One region of the Nonomuraea sp. NPDC048881 genome, then DNA from elsewhere that is predicted to be linked to it. Evidence: riboswitches for the same ligand, from Rfam matches in the RefSeq annotation. Region 1 holds a riboswitch; each other region holds the start of a gene.

Region 1 (4,183 bases):
CCTGCTGGCCGTACTGGGCTTCCTGGCCGTAGCCGGGCTGCGTGTACTGCTGGCCCGAGGACTGCGGCTGCTGGCCGTAACCCTGCTGACCCGAGGCGGCCTGCTGGCCGTACTGGGCCTCCTGGCCGTAGCCGGGCTGCGTGTACTGCTGGCCCGAGGACTGCGGCTGCTGGCCGTAGCCCTGCTGCTGGCCGTAGCCCTGCTGACCCGGGGCGGCCTGCTGGCCGTACTGGGGCTGCTGGCCGTAGCCCTGCTGCTGGCCGTACTGCTGTGGTTGCTGGCCGTACTGCTGTTGCTGGCCATAGCCCTGTTGCTGCTGCTGACCGTACGGGGGCTGGCCGAAGGCATCGTCCGCCCGGTAGCCGACCACAGTCACGTCCGGGTCGGGCTCGCCGGGCCGACGGCCGTGGTGCTGACCGTACTCGGGGTTCTCGCCGGAATCGTCCTGTGGGTACGGCGGCTGTCCGGTGCTCACCGTGTCACCTCGCTTCGAGTGCGCATGTGGCACGTGTCAGGACACATGCCTGTGCTGCCCAACGTATCGACATAGGTATCAACAATCACCTTTCCAAGTGGTCAAGGTCCGCGTCACCCGATGTCAGATGCAGCAGCATGCGGGTGTTGCCAAGGGTGTTCGGTTTGACGTGTTCCAGATCAAGGAACTCCGCCACACCCTCGTCGTACGAGGCCAGCAACTCGGCGTAGACCTCGGGTGAGACCGGTGTGCCCTGGATGGGGCGGAAACCGTGCCTCGCGAAGAAGTCGACCTCAAAAGTCAGACAGAATACACGCCGCAGCCCCAGATCCTTCGCCTGCCGGACGAGCGCCGAGACGATCCGCCGCCCCACACCCAGCCCCCGGCACGCGGGATCGACGGCCACCGTACGGACCTCGGCGAGGTCCTCCCAGAGCACGTGGAGCGCGCCGCAGCCGACGACCTCCCCGCCGCGCTCGGCCACCCAGAACTCCTGGACGTCCTCGTACAGCGTGACCGTGGCCTTCTCCAGGAGCCGCGGCCCCGCGCCCGCGTAGGTGTCCACGAGACGCCTGATCGCACGCACGTCGGGCGTGCGCGCACGCCTGACCACGACCGCGGTCTCGGGGACTGCCACTTCGGCCACCTGCTCCATGGCTCTCCAGGGTACAGATCTCATTACGGCTCGGCCCTAAATCCCACGTCTCGGGCATCTCATCACATCCCGTGGTCAGATGAACACGAGCCGACTTGGAGCTTTCCTCCAGACCTCAGCACCCCGAATGCTGGACAAAAGGTGCAGAAGCCCGCTTCCGTACGGCTACCCACGAGATCACCTTGTGACCCTTCAGTTGTGAAACCTCTACAGACTCGGCAGTTCCGGTTGAGCGTGAACCCGGAGTGCATTAGTGTCCAGCGACGATGTTCTCCGCGTAATGCGCGCGGAAAGACACGCCCAATTCCCGCAAGGGAAGCCGGGGAACCAACGGCGGCGAGCACCTGGCGCCACCACTTGGGGTGAATCCGACCATCTCGGTAGGGCTGCTCCGGCCCGAACCCGTCAGCTAACCCGGCCGGCGTCGATGAGAGGAGCTCGGTTGGTGAAGCGGACGTTCGACCGCTCGGGGAAGTCCGGGGGCAGGCACGCCCGCCCCCAGGAGCAGGCCAGGCGCGCACGCCGCCTCGGCGTCATCGGCGTGACCGTCGCCGCGATGCTGTTCGCCGTCCCCGTCGGTTCCGCCGCCGCCGACCCGAAGCCGTCGCTCTCCGAGCTCTCCGACCAGGTGGAGAAGCTGCACGAAGAGATCGAGACGCTGGCCGAGCAGTACAACGAGCAGCGCGAACGGCTGAAGGCCGCCCAGAAGGCCAACGACTCCGCCCAGAAGATCCTGGCCACCAGCGAGTCCGATCTGGCCGCCAAGCGCGCCAGGGCCTCGCTGCTCGCCCAGAACGCCTACATCACCGGTGGCCTGGACAAGGCCCTGGCCTTCGCCCAGTCCGGCGACCCCGAGACCTTCCTCGACCGGGCCGCGACCACGTACGCGCTCGAACAGCAGCAGGGCGAGGAGGTCAACCAGCTCGCCAGGGCCATGGAGGCCGCCGAGCGGGCCAGGGCCGGCGCCAAGACCCGCATCGCCGAGGTCCAGAAGATCGTCACCGATCTGGAGAGCAGGCGCTCGAAGATCACCAAGCTGGTCGCCAAGGTCGAGAGCAACCTCTACCGGCGGGCCGTCGGCGAGGCCGGCCGTCCCGGCACCCGGGCCGTGCGCGTCAACCTGCCGGTCATCGGCGACGGCAAGGCCGCCCAGGCCGTCAAGTGGGCCCTCACCCAGCAGCTCAAGCCGTACGTGTGGGGCGCCGAAGGGCCGCGCTCCTACGACTGCTCCGGGCTGGTGATGGCCGCCTACCAGCGCGTGGGCATCTCGCTCCCCCACTACACCGGCGACCAGTGGACGGCCGGCAGGCAGGTCAGCCGCGACCAGCTGCGCCCCGGCGACCTGGTGTTCTTCTACAGCGACCTGCACCACGTCGGCATCTACATCGGCGGCGGCATGATGGTCCACGCTCCGCGGACGGGTGACGTCGTGCGGGTCGCCCCGATCGGCGGGCGGCCGTTCGCCGGCGGCGTGCGCATCGCGGACTGACCCGCGCGCCACTTCGCCCAGCGCCACTTCGCCCAGCGCCACTTCGCCCAGCGTCACTGGATGATGCGCGCCACCTGCTGAGCGCCGCTAGATGAGCTGGCGGCGCGCCGCCCATGCCACGGCCTCGATCGCCGTGGCCACGCCGATGCGGTCGCAGATGCCCCTCAGCCTGCGCCGTACGGTCCGTCCGCTGATATCCAGCCGCCTGCCGACCCGATCGACCGTCACTCCCCTGGCCAGCTCGGCCAGTAACGCCAAATCCGCGTGGCTCAGCTCAACGCCTTCTGTGAGCACATCCACCGGGAGCCCTCCCCCAAACAGCAGAACTCGGACCTTTCAGGCGAAGCAAAGCCGCTCGTCTCGGTGAAGGTAAACGCATCGCGGAAAGGTCGTCAAGCGCGACAATCGGCGCCCTTGACCAGCGCTATTGACATGATCACTTATATGTGACGTACTCCGCATATGTTGGCACGCCGTGGTCCGCTATGAACGGTCCAAACGATCAATTCGGCGGCCCGGTTCCACCTCCGATGAGCGCCACCGACGTGCTGGGTTTTGATCCCTCGGATCCGCAATTTGTGCGCGATCCGTACGTCCGATATCGCGAGCTGCGAGCCGCCGGGCCGATCTTCAGAACGCGCGGCGGGCTGCTCGTCGTGACCACGTACGAGTTGTGCGCGGCCGTGCTGCGCGACCCCGGGTTCGGTCACGGAACGTCCCCTCCCGCGCAGGAAGAGGCAGGTCAGCCCGGCCGGTCGTTCCTGCTCATGGACCCGCCCGATCACACCCGGTTGCGTGCTCTGGTCAGCCGCGCGTTCACGCCGCGCATGGTGGCCCGTCTCAGGCCGCGGATCGAGGAGATCACCGCCGACCTGATCGGGCGGCTGCCGGAGGAGGCGGAGCTGATTTCCGGCTTCGCGTACCCGCTGCCGGTGATGGTGATCAGCGAGATGCTCGGGGTGCCGCCGGAGGACCACGACCGCTTCCGCGGATGGAGCGAGGCCCTTGCCCGCGGACTTGACCCGATGCTGACAGACGCCCTCATGTCGGAAACGGAGCGTTCCAGGAACGAGTTCCGCGACTACTTCCGCCACCTGATCGCGCGGCGGCGCGAGCGTCCCGGCGAGGACCTCCTGAGCGCACTCGCACACGTCGAGGAGCTCACCGAGGCCGAGTTGCTGGCGACCTGCGTGCTGCTGCTCGTGGCCGGCCACGAGACCACCGTCAACCTCATCGCGAACGGCGTGCTGAACCTGCTGCGGCACGACCTGCTGCACCGCGCCGCCGAGCGCCCGAGGGAGGTCGTGGAGGAGGTGCTGCGCTTCGATCCGCCGGTCCAGCTCACCTCCAGGATCGCGCTGGAGGACCGGGAACTCGGCGGGACGCCGGTGCCCGCGGGCTCGGCCGTGCTCGTGCCGATCGGCGCGGCCAATCGCGATCCCGCCGTGTTCGCCGATCCCGACCGGTTCGACCCCGGCCGCGAGCCCGGCCGCCACCTGGCCTTCGGGCTCGGCCTGCACTTCTGCCTGGGCGCGACGCTGGCCAGGATGGAAGGCGAGATCGC
Region 2 (4,183 bases), on a different contig from region 1:
GAAGGCTTGACATGTCAGCTCTTACATATCAATCTTCACCTGTGACTAATGACATGAAGACCAAGGGCAACGGGCTGGTGTTGCTGGCGGTGCTCGGCGGGATGTTCCTGGCGATGCTCGACCAGACGATCGTCGGCACCGCGCTGCCCCGCATCACCGGCGAGCTGGGCGGCACCCGGCTCTACACCTGGGTGGTCACGGCCTATCTGCTCACCTCCACCGTCACCGTGCCGCTGTACGGCAGGCTGTCCGACCAGCACGGCAGGAAGCCGCTGCTGCTCGTCGGGATGTCGGTGTTCGTCGTCGGATCGGCGTTGTGCGGGCTCGCCCAGGACATGACCCAGCTCATCGCCTTCCGCGCCGTGCAGGGGCTGGGCGCGGGCGCGTTGCTGCCGCTGTCGCTGGCCCTGGTGATGGAGATGTTCCCGCCCGGACGCAACGGCGCCCGCGTGCAGGGCGCGCTCGGCGGCGTGATGGCGTTGACGTACCTGGCCGGGCCCTTCCTGGGCGGGTTGTTCACCGACCACGCGAGCTGGCGGTGGGCCTTCTACGTGAACGTGCCGCTCGGGATCGTGCTGATCGCGATCGTGGTGCTGCGGCTGCCGTTCCGTCCGGGCACCGGCGGCGGGGGCCGGCCGGACTACGCGGGCATCGCGGTGTTCAGCGTGGCCATCAGCGCCCTGCTGCTCGGCCTGACCGAGAAGGGCCTGGACGGCAACTCCTGGACCTCCCCGCCCGTGGCCGGGCCGATCCTGCTGGCGCTGGTCCTGCTGGCCGCGTTCGTGCTGGTCGAGCTGCGGGCGGCGAACCCGGTCATGCCGATGCACCTGTTCCGGGACCGTACGTACACGCTGGTCAACGCGACCTCGTTCTTCACCGCCTTCTGCATGTACGCCGGCGTGGTGTTCCTGCCGCGCTACTTCCAGCAGGCGCTGGGCGTCAGCGCCACCGAGTCCGGGCTGAGGATCTACCCGATGACGCTGGCGATGGTGGCGGGCAGCGCGCTCATGGGCACGCTGATGTCCAGGACGCGCACGTACAAGCCGTGGCTGGTCGGGGCGCCGTTCCTGCTGGTGGCCGGCAGCCTGCTCTGCCTGAACCTCACCGTGCGCACCGACGGCCTGCTGCTGGCCGGGTGGATGGCGCTGCTCGGGCTCGGCATGGGGCCGATGTTGTCGGGGCTGACCGTGGCCGTGCAGCAGGCCGTCGCGCCGCGGTACATCGGCACGGCCTCGGCCAACCTCACCTTCTTCCGGCAGATCGGCGGCTCGGTGGCGCTGGCGCTGGCCGGCACCGCGTACACGTCGGTCATCACCACGGACGCGCCGGTCCACGGGCTCGCGGCCGCGCACGCCTCGGCGGCGGCCGTGGTCATCCCGTCGCTGGGCGTGGCGGGCGCGGTGATCGCCCTGGTCGCGCTGGTCATGATGCCTGGCAGGCGGCTGGAGCAGGCGCCCGCGGCGGAAAGCAGAGTGGAGGCCGGTTTCGCGTCGTAAGCGACGTCGTGCGAAGCTGTGGATGTCCCCAGAACCAGGAGGTCCTCATGGCGGAAACACCGGAGCCGGAAGTCAGCGAGACTCCCGAGGACGAGATGAAGCGCAAGTTCCGCGAGGCGTTGGAACGCAAGCGCGGGCAGCAGGCCGACTCGGCCGCGGGTGGCAGGGGCGTGGACCCGTCGAAGATCCACGGGGCGCACGGTCCGGCAGCGAGTAAAAGATCCTTCAGGCGCAAGAGCGGCGGCTGAAAGGTCCGATTTAGCAGGGGGTACGGCATGCCGTGCCCCCTTTCTCTTTACCTCGATAGGTAGATCTTTACCCGGTTCATGACGATTCGTTTGTATTTGTCCGAATCTCTGGGTACCGTCTTAACCAATTACCAGCTGGTGGCGTAGTCCCTACCAGGAGAGGGACGACAGCTGGCGCCGAATCCCGACTTGTCGGGAACCGGGGACCCATCTCATTGGGGTGAATCCGGCCATGTGCCGGTAGGGCATCTCCACGCCCGAACCCGTCAGCTAACCCGGTAGGCGAGATGGAGAGGACTTCACGCATGTACCACCTCGTCGTACCCCCGGACAGTGTAGTGACGACCGCCTGCTGAGCGGTCTCTTCCCTGACTTCCCCCACGCGCCGCGTAACCACCCTTTCGGCGCTCTGCCCGGTTACGCACCGTAGTCACGCGCGTTCCCCCTGTCCCCTCGCGAAGGACTTCACTGCTTCATGTCTCGATTTGGCCTGCGCTCTCTCGCCCTGCTGTCCGTGTCCGCCATGGGCGCGCTGACGATCTCCGCCACCGGCGCCCACGCCGACACCGGCGACGACCAGAAGATCCTGCTCAAGGGTTCCACGAAGGCCTCCTACTTCTGGGACGACTCCTCCGGCCGGGCCGGCGACACCGGCCTCCCCGCCAGCGGCAAGCCCATGCAGAAGGGCCTGGCCGCCAGCCCGAGCTGGCCCCTCATGACCGAGGGCTACGTGACCTACAACGGCAAGAAGATGCCGTTCTTCGTGGGCGACCGCGGCCCCGGCGAGCCCTCCAGCCGTGGCGTCATGCTCGACCTCGACGCCAAGACCTTCGCCGAGCTGACCGGCGGCACCTTCAACCCCGACACGCTCGGCGTGGACGGCAACGGCGGCCAGGGCCACATCAAGATCGACTACGTCATCACCAAGTGGGGCGACGGCAAGGGCAAGAAGAACTACCCCGTGGCCTTCTCCACCGGCGCGTGGGGCAGGTTCGACGACAACCCGGCCGAGCCTCCCAAGGTGCTGGCCGACAAGCCCGCCGAGGACGCGGCCGGTTCCGCCGGCGGCCAGGTCGGGAAGACCGTCGCGATGGGCGGCACCGTCATGGCCGGCGTGCTCGTGCTGGCCGGCGGCGGCGTGGTGCTCGGCGGCGAGCGCCTGCGCAAGCTCCTCAACGACTGATCTCCGGACAGACCGCTCTTTACGCCTCGCGACTAGAATGACATTCTGGTCGCTGTGATCCAGCGCGCAGCCGCCAACGGCATCGAGATCGCCTACGAGAGCTTCGGCTCACCCGCGGGCAGGCCCCTGCTGCTCATCATGGGACTCGGCGCCCAGCTCATCCACTGGGACGACGAGTTCTGCGAACTCCTGGCCGAGCAGGGCCACCACGTCGTCAGGTTCGACAACCGCGACGCGGGCCTGTCCACCCATCTCCACGACGAGGGCGTGCCCGCATGGGGCGCGCCCTCGCCGTACGTGCTGGACGACCTGGCCGACGACAGCGCCGGGCTCATGGACGTCCTGGGCCTGCCCGCGGCGCACGTCGTCGGCGCCTCGATGGGCGGGATGATCGCCCAGGCGCTGGCCATCCGGCACCCCGCTCGCGTGCTGAGCCTGACCTCGATCATGTCCACGCCCGGCCCGCAGGCGGCCCCGCCGACCGAGGCGGCCGCCGCGGTGCTCTTCGCCAAGCCCGCGACCGACCGCGAGGGGGTCGTCGCCGGCGCGCTGACGACCTGGGCCGTGCTCGGGTCCCCCGGCTGGGAGCTGGACCGCGAACGCGTCACCAGGCTGGCCGGGCTCGCCTTCGACCGCTGCCACGACCCGGCCGGCACGGCCCGCCAGCTCGCCGCCATCATGGCCTCCGGCGACCGCACGTCCGCGCTGGGCGGGCTGAAGGTGCCCGCGCTGGTCATCCACGGCGAGGACGACCAGCTCGTGCCGCTCGCCGGCGGGCGGGCCACGGCCGCCGCCATCCCGGGTGCCCGCCTGGTCACCTACCCCGGCATGGGCCACGACCTGCCCCGCGCCCTCTGGCCCGCGATCGTCGCCGAGATCACCGCCCACACCGGCTCCGCGACGCCCGCCCGGCCCGAGCCCGCCGCGTGACCCGCCGCATGACCCGCCGCGGAGCCTCGCTGCGCGGGCCGGTCAGAGCTCCAGCTTCTCCTCGATGACCTTGAGCATGTGCCGGGCCAGGGCCAGGTTGGCCCGGTTGCGGTCGAGGGCGAGGTAGAGGAACAGGCCCTTGCCGCTGCGACCGGTCAGCGGGCGGATGATGTGGTACTGGGCGGTCAGCGTGATCAGGATGTCCTCGATGCCGTCCTTGAGGCCCAGCGAGTCCATCGTGCGCAGTTTGGCCTTGATGACCTCGGTGTTGCCCGCCGCCGCGACCTGTAGGTCCAGCTCCTTCGAGCCGCCGAGCGTGCCGAGCG
Region 3 (4,183 bases), on a different contig from region 1:
CGTCGCGGATCAATGTACGCATCGAAGCTCTCCCTTGTGAGTCGTGACGCCACCACAGAGGGGCAACCGGCCGGGAACTGTGACATGAGTGGCATAGATCACGCTTGATGCCTTCATGTCACAATCGCCACGCGTCGGGACTCTTCGGTTACGACAGACGAGGAGGCACGCCATGACACCGACCCCGCGGCACCCCGCCGACGCCGCCACCGAGCAGTTCCTCGGCTACCGGGAACTGCTGTTCTCCGTGGTCTACAACATGCTCGGCAGCGTCGCCGACACCGAGGACGTGCTGCAGGAGGCGTGGCTGGCCTGGTCCGCCCGGCACCGCAGGCCGGACGCCGGACCGGTGGAGAACGTCCGGGCCTACCTGGTGCGGATCGCGGTGAACCAGGCGCTCGCCCGGCGGGCGGACCTGAGCCGCCGGCAGGAGACCTACGTCGGCCCCTGGCTGCCGGAACCGCTGGTCACGGCCCCCGACAACACCGGAGGCGCCGCCGAGAGCGGGGAGTCGTTGTCGATGGCGGTGCTGGTCGTGCTGGAGACCCTGTCACCGCTGGAACGAGCGGTCTTCGTGCTGCACGAGGTGTTCGGATTCAGCCACCCGGAGACGGCCGACATCCTCGGGCGCACGCCCGCGGCGGTCCGGCAGCTCGCGGCCCGCGCGCGCCGCCACGTCCACGCGCGCCGTCCTCGTCACCGGACCCAGCCCGACGTCCACGCCGAGGTGACCGAGCGGTTCGCCGCGGCCGCCCTCGGCGGTGACCTGCGGGCCCTGCTGGAGGTGCTGGCGCCGGAGGTGACCTTGTGGACCGACGGCGGCGGCAAGGGACCGGCCACCAGCCTGCATCCGGTCCACGGCCGGGACCAGGTGGCGGCGCTGTTCATGTCCGTCGCCGCGACGCTGACCCCGGGCGCGGTGGACCTGCGTTACCGGCGGGTGGCCGGCGACCCGTGCGCGCTCGTCTTCTCCGGTGACGGGCCGCTGGCCGTGGTCGTCGTCGATCTCACGCCCGAGGGCGACCGGATCGCCGCCGTCTACTCCGTCACCAACCCCGACAAGCTCACCGGCATCCGCTGAGCTGCCGGTCCGCGGCTAGTTCATCGAGATGTGCACGTGGTCGTAGTGGTTCTCGGTGATGCTGCCGCGGTCGGACATCGAGCGCCAGCCCGAGCCCTGGTTGATGCGCTGCTTCCAGATCACGTACTTGACGCCCAGCTTGGCCTTGTTCTTCAGCGCCCAGTCGGCCAGCCGGTCGCCGAGGGCGTTGTTGACGGCGCTCGGCATGGTGCCGCCCGTGCTCATCATGAAGTCGCAGGCCCGGCCGAGCGGGTGCTCGCCGCTGGAGCCGGACCGGAAGCAGCCCACCTCGTACGGCAGCGAGAAGTTCTTCTGCACCTGCGCGCGCATCAGCCGGGTGCGCGGCGTGATGTTGTCCGAGCCGGCCGGCAGCTCGGGCGCCCAGCTCCCGTCGGACTTCTTGCCCGGCCCGAACGGCACCAGGTCCTGGAGCTTCTTCTTGATGTCGTCGATGACGTCCTGGGCGTCGTCGCGCTGCTCGGCCACCTCCGCCGTGCCCGCCTTCAGCTCCGTCGCGAGCGCGGCGGCGGCCGTGGCGGCCTTCTTCTGGTCGTCGCGGGCCTTGGCCACGCTGTCCACGACCGCCTGCTGCTCGGCGGTGAGCTGTTCGAGCACGGCCGCGCCGCCGCCGTCCGGGGTCATCATGAACGCCGGCAGGGAGGTGTCGCCGTTCTGGTAGCGCAGCCGGGCGATCTCGGCGACCCGCTGCTCGGCCGTGGCCAGCGCCTGCTCGGCGGCGGTGAGCCGCTGCTGGGCCGTGGTGGCGGCCTGCTGGGCCTTGGCCAGCTCGACCCGCTTGAGGTTGTACGTCTCGATGAGCTTGTCGACCTTGCGGTTGAGCTCCTTGAGCTGGGCCCGCAGCTGCGCCTCGGACGGCTTGGGCGCGGCCGCCACGGCGGCTGCCCCGGAGACCGAGGCGGCGGCCGGATGGACGAGCAGGGCGGTGGCGGTGATGAGACCGACGGCAAGACTCGCGGGGGACGAAGCCGCCACGTGGTTGTTCCTCTCCCTCTGCCGGCCGGGTTAGCTGACGGGTTCGGGCACGGGAGCAGTCCCTACCACTTGCGCGGATTCACCCCGGATGCGATGGGTCCCCGGCTCCCGGGCAACACGCCCGGGATTAGGCATACAACGACCGTTATGGCCGATGTCTAACGGGATATTAGTGGTAGATCACGAGTCATGCGACTTTAATGAGAAACCAATTAGTGATCAATTCGTGATCGCAACATGCGTGCCGCCTCCTCCGGCAGCACGTCGTTGACGAAGGCCCCCATGGCCGACTCCGAGCCCGCCAGGTACTTCAGCTTCCCGGGCGCCCGCCTGATGCTGAACAGCTCCAGGCGCAGGTAGGCCAGCTCGCGGCCGTACCGCACCGGCGCCTGGTGCCAGGCCGAGATGTACGGCATCGCGACCCCGAACAGCGCGTCGAGCGCCCGCAGCACCGAGGTGTACAGCGGCGCGAACGCGGCCCGCTCCTCCTCCGACAGCGCCGCCAGGTCGGGCACCTGCCGGTGCGGATACACGTGCACCTCGAACGGCCAGCGCGCGGCGGCCGGCACGAACGCCGTCCAGAGCTCGTTGGCGGCCACCACCCGCGTGCCGGCGGCCTGCTCGGCGGCCAGCACGTCGGCGAACAGGTTGCCGCCCGTGTGCCGAGAGGCGGCCCCCAGCTGGAGCTTGGTGCGCGGGGTCACGTAGGGATAGGCGTAGATCTGCCCGTGCGGGTGGGGGAGCGTGATGCCGATCTCCTCGCCCCGGTTCTCGAAGCAGAACACCTGTTCGACGCCCTCCATGCCGGACAGCTCCGCCGTGCGGTCGGCCCACGCCTCCATGACCAGCCTGACCTGCGCATTGGAGAGCCTGGAGAAGGAGGAGGAGTGGTCGGAGGTGAAGCACACCACCTCACAACGTCCGACACCCGGCCGCACCTCACTCAGGCCGCCGACATCCCCGTAAGTCCCAAAATTTCCGGAGAAAGAGGGGAAGCGGTTCTCGAACACCACCACGTCATAGTCATGGGCCGGGATCTCCGACGCCCGCGTGGCGGACGACGGGCACAACGGGCACTCGTCGGCCGGCGGCAGGAACGTCCGCGTCTGCCGGTGGCCGGCGATCGCGATCCACTCCTCGGTCAGCGGGTCGTAGCGCAGCTCGGAGGCCACCGGCCGCGGATCGAGCGGCCGCCGGTCGATCGCGCTCCGGTCGGCGTCGTCGCGCCGGTCGAAGTAGATCAGCTCTCGGCCGTCTGCCAGGTGGGTGATGGTGCGCTTCAAGGCGTGCCCTCCGCGATGATCAGTTCTCCGGCCCGTTCGGCCAGCTCGGTGCGTGCTTCCTCGGGCAGCCCCGCGTCGCTGATGACCACGTCGGCCTCGGTCAGCTCGGCGATCGTGCTGATGCCGACCGTGTTCCATTTGGTGTGGTCGGCGGGGACCACCAGCCGGTGCGCCGCGGCCACCAGCTCCCTGTCGGTCTCGGACTCCAGCAGGTTGGGCGTGGTGAACCCGGCGCGCAGGCTCATGCCGTGCACCCCGAGGAAGAGCGTGTCCACGTGCAGGCGGCGGATGGCCGCCACCGCCACGGGGCCGACGAGCGCGTCGGAGGGCGTGCGCACGCCGCCGGTCAGCACGACCGTGCGGTCGGCGCGCGGGTTGCGGTGGAAGACCTCGGCGACGGGGATCGAGTTGGTGATCACGGTCAGCTCGGCCACCGCGACGAGGTGGTGGGCCAGCGCCCACGTGGTGGTGCCGGCGGAGAGGGCCACGGCGGTGCCCGGCCGTACGAGGGTGGCCGCGTGCCGCGCGATGGCCTCCTTCTCCTGCTGCTGGCGGGCGGACTTGGCGGTGAAGCCGGGCTCCTCGGTCGAGCCGGGGCCGAGGGCCGTCGCGCCGCCGTGGACCTTCTCCAGCAGCCCGCGCTCGGCCAGCACCTCAAGGTCGCGGCGTATCGTCATGTCGGAGACGCCGAGCTCGCGCACGAGGTCGGCCACCCGGACGCCGCCGCTGCTGCGTACGCGTTCGAGGATCGTCTGCTGACGCTGCTGTGCGAGCACGCCCACCCCTTCCAACAGATTCCACCAAATTATGACACGAGTTTGTTGAG
Region 4 (4,183 bases), on a different contig from region 1:
CGAACTCCCACTGCTCGTTGCCGTAGCTGCGCCACCACTGGCCGGCGGCGTCGCGGGACTCGTACTGGAAGCGCACGGCGATGCGGTCGCCGGTGACCGCCCACAGCTCCTTGCGCAGGGCGTAGTCCAGCTCGCGGGCCCACTTGCGGCGCAGGAACTCCGCGATCTCGGCGCGGCCGGTGACGAACTCGCCCCGGTTGCGCCACACGGAGTCCTCGGTGTACGCGAGCGCGACGCGGTCGGGGTCGCGGGTGTTCCAGGCGTCCTCGGCGGCCTGGACCTTGATCCGGGCGGTCTCCTCGGTGAACGGCGGGACGGGCGGGCGGGTCATGGGCGGTCCTCTCCGATCGAGAGAACTGGCGTTCTCCCGGGTTGTGCGCTAGCGTAGAGAACGATCGTTCTCCGCGGCAAGCACCTGGAGGGGTGTCATGGATCACGAGCAGCGGCTGCTGGACGCCGCGGGCGACCTGTTCTACCGCCGCGGCGTGCAGGCGGTCGGCATGGACGAGATCCGGGCCGCCTCCGGCGTCTCGCTGAAACGCCTCTACCAGTGTTTCCCGTCGAAGGAGGCGCTGGTCGTGGCCTATCTGCGGCGGCGCGACGAACGCTGGATGGCCTCGCTCACCGCGTACGTGGCCGACGCCGGCGACCGCATCCCGGCGGTCTTCGCGTGGCTGGAACGCTGGTTCGCCGAGGACGGCTTCCGCGGCTGCGGGTTCGCCAACGCCTTCGCCGAGCTGGGCGCCGGTTCGGCCGCCGTCCGCACGGCGGTGCGCGAGCACAAGGAGCGCCTGCGCGCCTACCTGCGCTCGCTCGCCGAGGAGGCCGGAGCCGGGGACCCCGGCCTGCTCGCCGAGCAGTTGCTCACCCTGATCGACGGCGCCACGGTCACCGCGATGATCTCCGAGGAGCCGGGCGCGGCCCGCTCGGCCGGGCAGGCCGCGGCGGTCCTGGTCCACCGGCACCGGCGGCCCTGAAACGCGAAAGAGCGCACTCCCCGCGGGGAATGCGCTCTTTGCTTGGCAGGATCAGGCGGCGTACGACGGGTAGCCGTAGCCGACGACCTGGGAGGTCGGGCGGACACGCTGCTCGACCTTGCCGTTGCCGGTGTTGCCCTCGATCGTGGAGATCGTGCCGTCGCCGTTGTCCTTGACGACGAAGCCGACATGCTGGATGTCGTTCAGGCTCTTGCTGCCGCTCCAGGAGAAGAAGACGACGGCGCCCGGCTTGGCCTCGGTGCCCCAGCGGTCGTTGGCGGCGAACCACTTGGCGTGGGTCACGGTGTAGGCGTCCCAGCCGACCTGCGGGCGGGCGCCGGTCTGCTCGCCGACCCAGGAGACGAACATCGAGCACCAGGGGGCGTTCAGGTACATGGCGCGGTTGCCGCCGTCACGCGCGGCGGTCTCGGCGGCGCGCTGCGAGTCGGCGTACCACTTCTGGAACTTGGTGCCGCCGCCGTTGGCGTCCTCGGAGGTGCCGACCTGGGCGCGGGCCGTGGCCAGCACCTGGGCGGCGGTGACGTTGACCTTGCCCTTGGCGCTCTCGTCGGCGACGCGGTTCTGCGCGACGCGCGGCTGGGCGGCCACGCCGGCGACCTTGGCGGTCTGGGTGGCGGTGTGGGCGGTGGCGGTGTCGGCGTTCACTGCCGCGTGCGTGCCGAGCACGCCGGCGACGGTGGTCGCGCCGAGAGCGATCTTGGCGAGGTCGAGCTTGTAGGCACGGTGAAGACGGTGCTTGGCCATGAGGGTGTTACTCCTTGAGCTTCCGTGCCGCTTGCCGGGTTAGCTGACGGGTTCGGGCGGGAAGCTGCCCTACGGCACCACGGTGCCGATTCACCCCATTGGACACATGGGTCCCCGGTTCCGCGCACAGGCGGATTCAGCGGTCTCTTGGTCAGGCAAAGGGCTGACGCATCGTCTTCCCGGGCCCGGGAAAGGGCCTGAAGGTATATGTGCGACGCCCGGATGCGGGGATGTCCGCATCGACTCTGTACAACACGGGTCCCGCTTGGGTAATTCCCAGGCAATGCCATCCCTACCTGGGACGACTCCCCGTTCGGCTGTGTACAACCAAGCTACCCGGCGAGTAATTCCCAGGCAAATGGCGGCAATGAATTCGACGGTGCGTGGGAGAAACGCTACGCACCGAATCGGTTCACGCCACGTGCGCCTTTATCGCCACACTCGTGAGCGCCAGCAACAATTCCAGATCGGGCTCGGCGTCGACCTGCACGGCGACCCAGGCGCGGTCGCGGCAGGCATGGACCTGGTCGCACGCCCGCAGGTACGGCTCCAGGCGGCCGATGGCGGGGGCGGTGAGCCGTACGTGGATCTCGTCCCGGCCGGCCAGGCGCAGGATCTCGGTTCCGTGTACGGCGAAGGTGACCTGCTGACCGGTGCCGCTGACGTTCAGCGACGGCCAGGACCGTAACTCCGCGACCGCGCGGACCACGTAGGGCCCGCGTCGCGTGGGCGTCCGCCGCCAGGCGGAGATTCCTGCCACGCTCCAATGCTGAGCCACGGCTCACCCCGCCGTCAGCCCCCGTTCCTGAACCGTTATCCCCTCGTGAACGGGCGCGCCCAGGGTCTGACCGGCACGATTACGGACGCCTGACCGATACGTATTGACGCTCCCCCAGGCAGAAGCTACCGTCGATTCACAACTTAAAGGAAACTTTCCTAATAGTTTCCCCAGAAGTCTCCCATCCCACTCCCCACACACCCCCCAACGGATGTCGGAGCGACATGAAGCACACCATTCTGAGCAAGGTCCTGGCGGGAATGGCGGCATTGGCCCTGCCTCTCACCGCGGCCGTGGCCGCCCCAGCGCTCGCCTCCGCCAGCACGGTGGCGTACGCGGCGGCCTGGGCCCCGTGGACCGCCTACACGGCGGGCACGGTCGTCACCTACAACGGCGTCGACTACGTCTGTCTCCAGGCGCACACCTCCCAGCCCGGCTGGGAGCCGCCGAACGTGGCGGCGCTGTGGAAGGTCTCCGGCGGCGGCGGCAGCGACACGACCGCGCCGTCCGTGCCGGGCAACCTGCGCTCGACCGGCGTCACGGACACGAGCGTGGCCCTGGCCTGGAACGCCTCCACCGACAACGTGGCCGTGACCGGCTACGAGGTCTACCGCGGCGGCACCCTGGTCACCACCGTCACGGGCACCACGTACAACGACACCGGCCTCACCGCGAACACGGCCTACAGCTACACCGTGCGCGCGCGTGACGCGGCCGGCAACCGCTCGGCCAACAGCAACCAGATCTCCGCGACGACCACCGGCGGCGGTGGCGGCGACGACAAGACACCGCCGTCGGTCCCCGGCAACCTGCGCTCGACCGGCGTCAGCAACAACAGCGTCTCGCTGGCCTGGAACGCCTCCACCGACAACGTGGCGGTCACCGGCTACGAGGTCTACCGCGGCGGCACCCTGGTCACCACCGTCACGGGCACCACGTACAACGACACCGGCCTCAGCGCCAACACCCCCTACAACTACACCGTGCGCGCGCGTGACGCGGCGGGCAACCGCTCGGCCGACAGCAACCAGATCACCGCGACCACCACGGGCGGCGGCGGTGGCGGCGGCAACAAGGTGCTGGGCTACTTCGTCCAGTGGGGCATCTACCAGCGCGGCTACCACGTCAAGAACATCGACACCAGCGGCTCGGCGGCCAAGCTGACCCACATCAACTACGCGTTCGGCAACGTGCAGAACGGGCAGTGCACGATCGGCGACAGCTACGCCGACTACGACCGCTTCTACCAGGCGGGCGAGAGCGTCGACGGCGTCGCCGACACCTGGGACAACGGCGCGCTGCGCGGCAACTTCAACCAGCTGCGCAAGCTGAAGAAGAAGTACCCCAACCTGAAGGTGCTCTTCTCCTTCGGCGGCTGGACCTGGTCCGGCGGCTTCGGCCAGGCGGCGCAGAACCCGACCGCCTTCGCCGACTCCTGCTACAAGCTGGTGGAGGACCCCCGCTGGGCCGACGTCTTCGACGGCATCGACATCGACTGGGAGTACCCGAACGCCTGCGGCCTGACCTGTGACACCAGCGGCGCGGCGGCGTTCAAGAACGTGATGTCCGCGCTGCGCTCCCGCTTCGGCGCGAACAACCTGGTCACCGCGGCCATCACCGCCGACGGCAACGACGGCGGCAAGATCGACGCGGCCGACTACGG

Evidence for each region. Region 1 has a riboswitch for cyclic di-AMP ahead of AB0C33_RS24185 (NlpC/P60 family protein). Riboswitches for the same ligand answer to the same signal wherever they lie in the genome.
Region 2: it holds a riboswitch for cyclic di-AMP, as region 1 does, so the genes downstream of both, AB0C33_RS16380 (hypothetical protein) here and AB0C33_RS24185 (NlpC/P60 family protein) in region 1, are expected to answer to the same signal.
Region 3: it holds a riboswitch for cyclic di-AMP, as region 1 does, so the genes downstream of both, AB0C33_RS33485 (hypothetical protein) here and AB0C33_RS24185 (NlpC/P60 family protein) in region 1, are expected to answer to the same signal.
Region 4: it holds a riboswitch for cyclic di-AMP, as region 1 does, so the genes downstream of both, AB0C33_RS26355 (CHAP domain-containing protein) here and AB0C33_RS24185 (NlpC/P60 family protein) in region 1, are expected to answer to the same signal.

The regions. Positions count from the first base shown of each region.
Region 1 is NZ_JBEZGC010000006.1:446,157-450,339, reverse strand. Features, by position in the region: gene AB0C33_RS24195 (RDD family protein) at 1-475, opposite strand, end outside; gene AB0C33_RS24190 (amino-acid N-acetyltransferase) at 561-1,130, opposite strand; cyclic di-AMP (ydaO/yuaA leader) riboswitch at 1,418-1,569, shown strand; gene AB0C33_RS24185 (NlpC/P60 family protein) at 1,576-2,619, shown strand; gene AB0C33_RS24180 (LuxR C-terminal-related transcriptional regulator) at 2,707-2,919, opposite strand; gene AB0C33_RS24175 (cytochrome P450) at 3,198-4,183, shown strand, end outside.
Region 2 is NZ_JBEZGC010000004.1:275,758-279,940, reverse strand. Features, by position in the region: gene AB0C33_RS16390 (MDR family MFS transporter) at 42-1,496, shown strand; gene AB0C33_RS16385 (DUF5302 domain-containing protein) at 1,544-1,744, shown strand; cyclic di-AMP (ydaO/yuaA leader) riboswitch at 1,910-2,044, shown strand; partial or broken gene AB0C33_RS16380 (hypothetical protein) at 2,268-2,696, shown strand; gene AB0C33_RS16375 (alpha/beta hydrolase) at 2,982-3,857, shown strand; gene AB0C33_RS16370 (hypothetical protein) at 3,900-4,183, opposite strand, start outside.
Region 3 is NZ_JBEZGC010000011.1:13,197-17,379, reverse strand. Features, by position in the region: gene AB0C33_RS33495 (amidohydrolase family protein) at 1-22, opposite strand, end outside; gene sigJ (RNA polymerase sigma factor SigJ) at 173-1,081, shown strand; gene AB0C33_RS33485 (hypothetical protein) at 1,097-2,074, opposite strand; cyclic di-AMP (ydaO/yuaA leader) riboswitch at 2,080-2,218, opposite strand; gene galT (galactose-1-phosphate uridylyltransferase) at 2,287-3,357, opposite strand; gene AB0C33_RS33475 (DeoR/GlpR family DNA-binding transcription regulator) at 3,354-4,133, opposite strand.
Region 4 is NZ_JBEZGC010000007.1:307,781-311,963, reverse strand. Features, by position in the region: gene AB0C33_RS26365 (nuclear transport factor 2 family protein) at 1-331, opposite strand, end outside; gene AB0C33_RS26360 (TetR/AcrR family transcriptional regulator) at 429-977, shown strand; gene AB0C33_RS26355 (CHAP domain-containing protein) at 1,029-1,742, opposite strand; cyclic di-AMP (ydaO/yuaA leader) riboswitch at 1,757-1,894, opposite strand; gene AB0C33_RS26350 (luciferase family protein) at 2,155-2,502, opposite strand; gene AB0C33_RS26345 (glycosyl hydrolase family 18 protein) at 2,745-4,183, shown strand, end outside.